3 regions of the Fodinicurvata sp. EGI_FJ10296 genome follow, and region 2 is predicted to be linked to each of the others. Evidence: predicted binding sites of a transcription regulator. Region 2 holds the regulator's gene; each other region holds the start of a gene.
The links. Region 2 encodes PhoB, which activates phosphate uptake and scavenging genes when phosphate is short. Its sites were predicted from a motif close to TNTCATAAAACTGTCA; they were not measured.
Positions count from the first base shown of each region.

Region 1: a site for PhoB is predicted at 1,204-1,219, ahead of phnD (phosphate/phosphite/phosphonate ABC transporter substrate-binding protein). Genes of this name have one in related genera too.
Region 3: a site for PhoB is predicted at 1,335-1,350, ahead of ABZ728_RS20600 (DUF3644 domain-containing protein). Genes of this name have one in related genera too.

Region 1 is NZ_JBFCVL010000006.1:134,311-136,582, reverse strand. Features, by position in the region: gene ABZ728_RS14375 (ATP-binding cassette domain-containing protein) at 1-135, opposite strand, end outside; gene phnD (phosphate/phosphite/phosphonate ABC transporter substrate-binding protein) at 232-1,119, opposite strand; gene ABZ728_RS14365 (hypothetical protein) at 1,256-2,272, opposite strand, start outside.
Region 2 is NZ_JBFCVL010000003.1:418,999-421,270, reverse strand. Features, by position in the region: gene ABZ728_RS08125 (cyclic nucleotide-binding domain-containing protein) at 1-57, shown strand, start outside; gene ABZ728_RS08120 (cyclic nucleotide-binding domain-containing protein) at 144-935, shown strand; gene phoB (phosphate regulon transcriptional regulator PhoB) at 976-1,728, opposite strand; gene phoU (phosphate signaling complex protein PhoU) at 1,744-2,272, opposite strand, start outside.
Region 3 is NZ_JBFCVL010000011.1:16,627-18,898, reverse strand. Features, by position in the region: gene ABZ728_RS20605 (LysR family transcriptional regulator) at 1-713, shown strand, start outside; gene ABZ728_RS20600 (DUF3644 domain-containing protein) at 1,411-2,272, shown strand, end outside.

The DNA.
Region 1 (2,272 bases), on a different contig from region 2:
CAGGACAACTCCCTCGGCCCGGCCGACGGTCAGGTCGATCCCTCTCAGAACATGAAGATCGCCATAGCCGCAATGGACGTTCGCCGCCGAAATGGCGGGCTCGTCCAGAGCCGCGTGGTTGATTGAACTTTCCAACTGCAAGATTGCTCCATAGCAGGCCCGGAATTGCCGATGCACGCCCGTTCCGGAACGGGCGTGCATGGCACTGGCGCAATGGCGGCCGAAGCGAGCTCAGTCGTCCAGCGGAATGCCGGCGACTTCATAGGCCTCGCGGACGATGTCGTAGATTGCCGGATCCGTCTCGAACGACATATAGGCGTCACGCTCGATGAACTTGTCGGCATTGCGCTCGGTGTCGGTCAGTGCGGACCACAACAGGTCCGAATGGTCCGCAAGCGTCGACCGCAGGGCAACCCGGCAGTCGTCCGGCAGAGAGGCCCGCATCACGACCGGATCGCCGGGAAGCTGGTCGGTCTGACCCAGCAGCCGGTATTCGGTATCGGGATCCTGTTCCCGCACGGCGTCCCAATCCTTGTTGCCGCCGCCCATGGCGTCGACATCGCCGTTGATCAGAACCTGGATTCGCGCATCGCCGGCCATGATGATCTCGACATCGGAATCGACGTCCAGACCGGCCTCGGCCATCATCATCATCGGGAAGATGTGACCCGACGTCGACCCGGCGTCCTTCAGAGCGACACGATGCCCGGACAGATCCGCCATGGTCTCGATCGGGCTGTCGGCGGGGACGACGAAACTGGAGCCATAGTGCGGACGGACGATCGAGAACAGGATGTCCATCTCGGCCAGTTGCTGAAAAAGGACAAATTCCGACGGGCCCGCAAAGACCAGATCGACCTCGTCGAATTGCAGAGCCGTGCCGGCCGCCGTGCGGTTCGAGAGCGAATAGAGCTCAAGCTCGATATTCGTCACCTCTTCGAAGGTTTCGGCGAAGGGCGCGAAGGCTTCTTCAAGGCTTCCCATTCCTTCGATGCCGGTATCGGCCATGCGCAGAGTATCGGGGCAAAGCTCCGCAGCATCCTGCGCCGCCGCGGGCGCGGAAGCAAGAAGCGCTCCAAGAATGGAAATACCACAAGTCGCGAACATGATGCTTTTCATATCAGCTAAATCCTTTCACACAAATTAACCTTTAAGGTGGCGAAAGGATTAGCACACGGACATGACGCTTTTTTTCATATCATATTAAAGTTATGTGACGCTCGCGACGGCATCGGCTTCGATAACTTGCTGCGAGCTACGTTTCCTCCATGCGAATCTTCAGCACCAGATCGCCGTTGGCCAAACCGGCCGCCGACAGAGGAAACCGGATATCGTCGGGGTCGGGGTACCGGGTGGCGCGGTCGGGCATTTCCTCATCCAGCGACGTCCATCGCGATTTGATAAGCCACCCGCCGCGTTCGTCGGGGTCGCCGATGCCGACCGTCAGGACCCGGTCGAACACGCGTTCGCCGAAATAGTGCCGGTCGCGCAGAACCATCCTGTCCTTGACGAAATGCGGCAGTATTTTTACCCGGATCTGGAAGTTGGAATAGCGGCGATCGCCCGGGGGCCGTTTCGAGCGCATCAGAAACGTGCGGAACAGCGTCTCGCCGCCGGTTTCCAGGTCGTGGGCGCCGACGGTCAGCGGCGAGCCGTGTTCCTCGCGCTGGTCGGTCATGACCGTCGTTTCGCCGCGGATCACGACCGTGGTTTCGATCATCAGATAGCGCAGGGTCTCGTCGTCCCGGAACCGGTCGGCCAGCCGCAGGTTTTCCAGCCGGATTTCGACGCTGGTATCGCCGAACAGGAACCGTTGCAGGTTCTGATAGCCCTCCTCGGAGTTCACGATTCCCAGCGGACCGCTGTGACTGCGATAGATGAAGGCCCGGCTACTCCCTTTCACATAGGCATGGTCGATCTGCACCAGACCGTCGCTGCCGGGCCCGACGGCATAGCGCGCCAGCCCGTAATCGTTGTGATTGGTCCCGATCAGCGAAAAGACGTCTGTCGGAGAAAAATGCGGGCCGATCTCGTGCAGCCGATCCTCTGCCCAGTCGTCAGGAAACCCGAGCAGTTCCTTCAGGCGCCGCGGCCCGAACGTATCGGATTCGTTGATGCCCAGCAGATCGCGGATCTCCGTCAGCGCACCCAGCCCCGAGCGGAAATGGATGCCCCGATGGGGCGTGGCATAGGTGAACAGGCGGTCGACCCGTTTCGGTGCCTCAGCCTTGTAGATTCGCTGGATCAGCGAGCGGCAGACCAATCCACCCAT
Region 2 (2,272 bases):
ATCGTCGCCGGGACCAGCGATTCGCCCTTCTGCTTCTGCATTGACGTCCAGGTCTAGCGCCGTCCGGGATGGCCCGAATGATACCGGATGCCCGATTGCTGAATGCCCAGGCCGACGGAACGACACCCGAGACGAGGTGACCCATGGAACCCGACAAGCCGCTCCGCGTTCGGGAAACCCGTCATGGCAAGACGTTCACCCTGGCGCCGCACTCAGTCATCTACGAGCAGGGCAGCGAAAGCGATGCCGTCTATCTGATTCAGGAGGGACGGGTGGAATTGCTGCGCAGCAACCAGCAGGACAGTGTGGGGGTCGGCATCCTCGAAAAGGGCGGAATTCTGGGTGAAATGGGCGTGCTGCGTGGCGTCCCCAGATCGACGACCGCACGCGCTCTGACGGAAGTGTCGCTTCACATGGTGACGCGGGAGCGGTTTCTGAAATCGCTGGACAGCGTGTCCAGCCTGACATTGCCGGTTCTGCGCACGCTGACCGAACGACTTCACGAGGCAAACGGCACCCTGGCCCGAATGCAGCCCTTTGGCCGCGGCGTTGCGCTGAAGCATGTGCGCACGATCACCATTCTGCCCGGTTCGTCGCTGACCCAGTGGCGCCTGGGGGTTCATGGCTTCGAGGTCGAGCACCTTCCCTATATCGTCGGCCGTGCTTCCGATGGCCTGCCGGCACGGCTAAGCGAGGGCGGCATGACCATTGAGACCGATGAGACGGATCCCCTTGAGGAAGAGCATTTCGGCTTGTTCGAACTGAACGGCCGACTGGTAATCCATGATCTCGGCAGCGACGGCGGCACGACGGTCAATGGCGAAACGGTGTCGCGAGGCGCCTATGCAGGGACAGCCGGCTTGATCAATGGCGATAACGAAGTTGCCGCCGGGCCGGGGTCCAGTCCCTACCGGTTCATCATCCGGGTAACGTGAAACCGCCGGATCTCCCCGGCGGTTCGGCAGCTCGCGCTGGTCATGAACCCTGCTCGTCGCTGTCATCGATCTGTTTGGGGCGATCCAGGGCATAGCCGGCCGACCGCACCGTGCGAATAATGTCTGGCAGATCGCCGTCATTGATCGCCTTGCGCAATCGGCGGATGTGCACGTCGACGGTCCGGGGCTCGACATAGACGTCGTGGCCCCAGACGACATCCAGCAGTTGTTCGCGCGAGAAGACGCGGCCCGGATACTGCATGAAATGCCGCAGCAGCCTGAACTCGGTCGGACCCAGATGGATGTCCCGTCCGGCACGGGTGACGCGGTGCGCGACGAGATCCATGCGCGTGTCGCCGAATTCAAGCGAATCCTCGTTCGACGACGGCCCGGTGCGGCGCAGGACCGCGCGGATGCGCGCCATCAGTTCAACGATCGAGAACGGCTTGGAGATATAATCGTCCGCCCCGGAATCGAGTCCGCGAATGCGGTCGGCTTCCTCGCCGCGCGCGGTCAGCATGATGACCGGGATGTCGCGCGTTTTCGCGCCCCGCCTGAGTTGGCGGCAGATATCGAGGCCCGATTTGTGCGGCAGCATCCAGTCGAGAATTATGATTGCCGGATTATGCTCGCCCGCGGCGACGACGGCTTCGTCACCGTCTGCCACCGACTGAACGGTATAGCCCTCGCGCTCAAGATTGTAAGTCAGCATGATGACGAGGTCTTCTTCGTCCTCAACGATGAGGACGGTTTGCCGACCGCTTGACCGGCCCGCCTTATCCCCTCCGTCCATGATATTTGTCCGCCTTTATTTGTCTTGCGAGGGATTGACGACTTCGTAGCTGCTGTTGTCGCCCTTTGGCCGGTCGTCGGCCATGGTTCGTCCGGTGATCTGGAAATGAACCGTTTCCGCGATGTTGGTCGCGTGGTCACCGATGCGTTCGATATTCTTGGCGATGAAGAGAAGATGGGTGCAGGGCGTGATCATGCGCGTGTCTTCCATCATATAGGTCAATGTCTGGCGGAAGAGCGCGGTATAGAGGTCGTCGAGTTCTTCGTCCCGCCGCCAAGCGTCGATTGCCCGGTCCACGTCGAGATCGATATAGGCATCGAGGACGTCCTTGATGATCCCTTGCGCCAGGCGGCCCATGCGCGGCACCGCACGCACCGGCTCGACTGCCGGCACCTGGGCCAGGGCGATCGAGCGTTTGGCGATATTGGCGGCGTAGTCGCCGATCCGCTCCAGATCGCTGGCGATTTTCAGGGCCGAAAGGACCTCGCGCAGATCGTTGGCCATGGGCTGACGCAGAGCGAGCACCCGCACGGCTTCGGCATTG
Region 3 (2,272 bases), on a different contig from region 2:
GCCTTGCAATTCTGGACCATGCCGCGCGCGTCGTCGGCGAGGTCGAGGAGATCTATCGCAAGGCGCGGCCGGAGGAAACGTCGGGGCTGGTCAAGGTCGGCGTCAGCGAGGCCTTTGCCCTGGCCGGCCTGTCGAAAATGCTGCCGGATCTGGCAGCCAGACATCCCGCCCTGCGCCTCGACATCGAAATCGGCACCAGCGGCGCCCTGGAGCGGGATCTGTTGAGCGGCAAGATCGATCTGGCTTTCGGGATCAATCTCAGCTCCGCGCCGAGGCTGAGGGTAACGCCGCTGGGTGTCCAAGAGGCGGCGTGGTTCACGGACGGCACGGCCGATCTGCCGCCGGTTGTCCGGCCGCACGACATCGCGCATTACCTGATCCTGACCACCCCCAGCCCGTCGCCGGGCTTTCAGCAGACGACGAGCTGGTTCAGCGCGGCAGGGCTGGAGCCAAAGCAGATTTCGCTCAGCAACAGCATCACGGTCATCGCCCATCTGGTCGCCGCCGGCGTCGGCATCGCCATCCTGCCCCGGCGGCTGGTCCAGAACCGGCTGGGTGCCGGCGATCTGACGGCACTACAATGTCGGCCGCAGATCGAGCCGTCGCTGATGTGCGCCGCCTATCGCAGCAACGATTGGCGGCCGGCCGTCAATGCCGTCGTCGATGCCGCGCAGACGGTGCTGGATCAACTGGACTGGCTGAAGCCGATCTGAGTGGGCCGTGTTCTGACTGACGCATCCCCACTCGCTAGACACCCGTGGATTAATTGGCATTTTGCCCCTGCCCTCGCTCGGGCGGAGCGTCACTTGCGTGCGGCGCAGGGCACAGTCATCTCGAATGGTGAGGTGTATTCTTTATAGATAGGCAGAATTTGGGGTCTTGAGAAGTGAGCCCCGAATCTGGGCAAAAGCCGTTGGTTCTGATGATGATCTGCACTCTGGCGGCTTTTCCCGACGCCCGTAAATATGCAAGCTGGGTGATTGAGTCAAGACGGCAAATCTTATGGTTGTGTATATGCGTGGCGATTAACTCTAGCGTGCGCACCATACATCGGCTTAGAGTACGATGTATGACAGTTGGCCGAGAAGGGAGTCGCTGAGTCGAGTGGGAAAAAAATCTTATTGATCCATCTCTCTGGACCTAATGATAATAAAAATTTGATTCTAATCCATTAAAACATTCATTATATTCTATATTATGTTTAATATACTATTAAAACAAAATATTTAATTATAAAAATTAGCTAAATATATAAACTATACTAGTAACGTACTGATAATTTTGCGCAACTGGCGAATATTTTAGTATTTAAGAAGTATGATTATTACGACTGAATTCATAGTAATGTAAATTTGCCACCACTATACAGATCTCGATTTCCGATTTTAGATGATCTATGGAGAAAGAACTATGGTGATACGCAAACCACAGGGCGCACTCACCTGTGAAGAGAGGTGCATCGTTAAGGCTTTGCTCGCAAAGGGGTGGCGCAACCAAGACATTCAGCACCTTATTAACCGAGGCCGCATTGCGACCGTTAACAGTGCACGGATAACCGAGGTAAAGAATAGTGCCGACGTCGAGCCGGCGGCATCCGATCACCTAGAGTTCTATATGCATAAAAAAAATTCCTACGATCCCGTAACTGGTCTAAATTTATATGATGACGAACGTCTCATTCGGGCACGTGAGGCTATGATTCTCGCAGTGCAAAGCTTTAATAGTCCTAGTCTTCGTTTTAAAACGGAACAATTTGCTGTTCAGTCAAATATAGCGTGGACCTATCTTTTGCATGAGTACTATATTCGTAAAGATAAAAATATTGTTCACAAAAATGGCAGAACATTTTCTCTATCAAAAATGGTTGAAAGAAGTGATTTTCCTCTGAGTGACGGCATAAGAAATAATATCAGAGATATCAACGAAATTAGAGATGCCGTTGAGCACAAACTTCTTGGTCGATCAGATGTAAAATTTTTCTCATTATTTCAGGCCGCATGTTTAAATTTCGATCAATCTATATGCGAATTATTTGGAAATAGCATATCTCTTAAATCTGATTTATCAATTGCGCTACAGTTTGCAAAGATGAATTTCACGCAGTTGAATGATCTTCAGAAGTATGACATTCCGGAGCACATTTCCGCCTTGGATGCAGAGCTGGAAGGAAGGTTATCGGAGGCAGAAAAGGCCGACTTGGAATATCGTTTTCGCGTTGTATATTTATTAGAGGGAGCGTCGAAAAATAAAGCGAACTTTGAGTTCGTTAGAC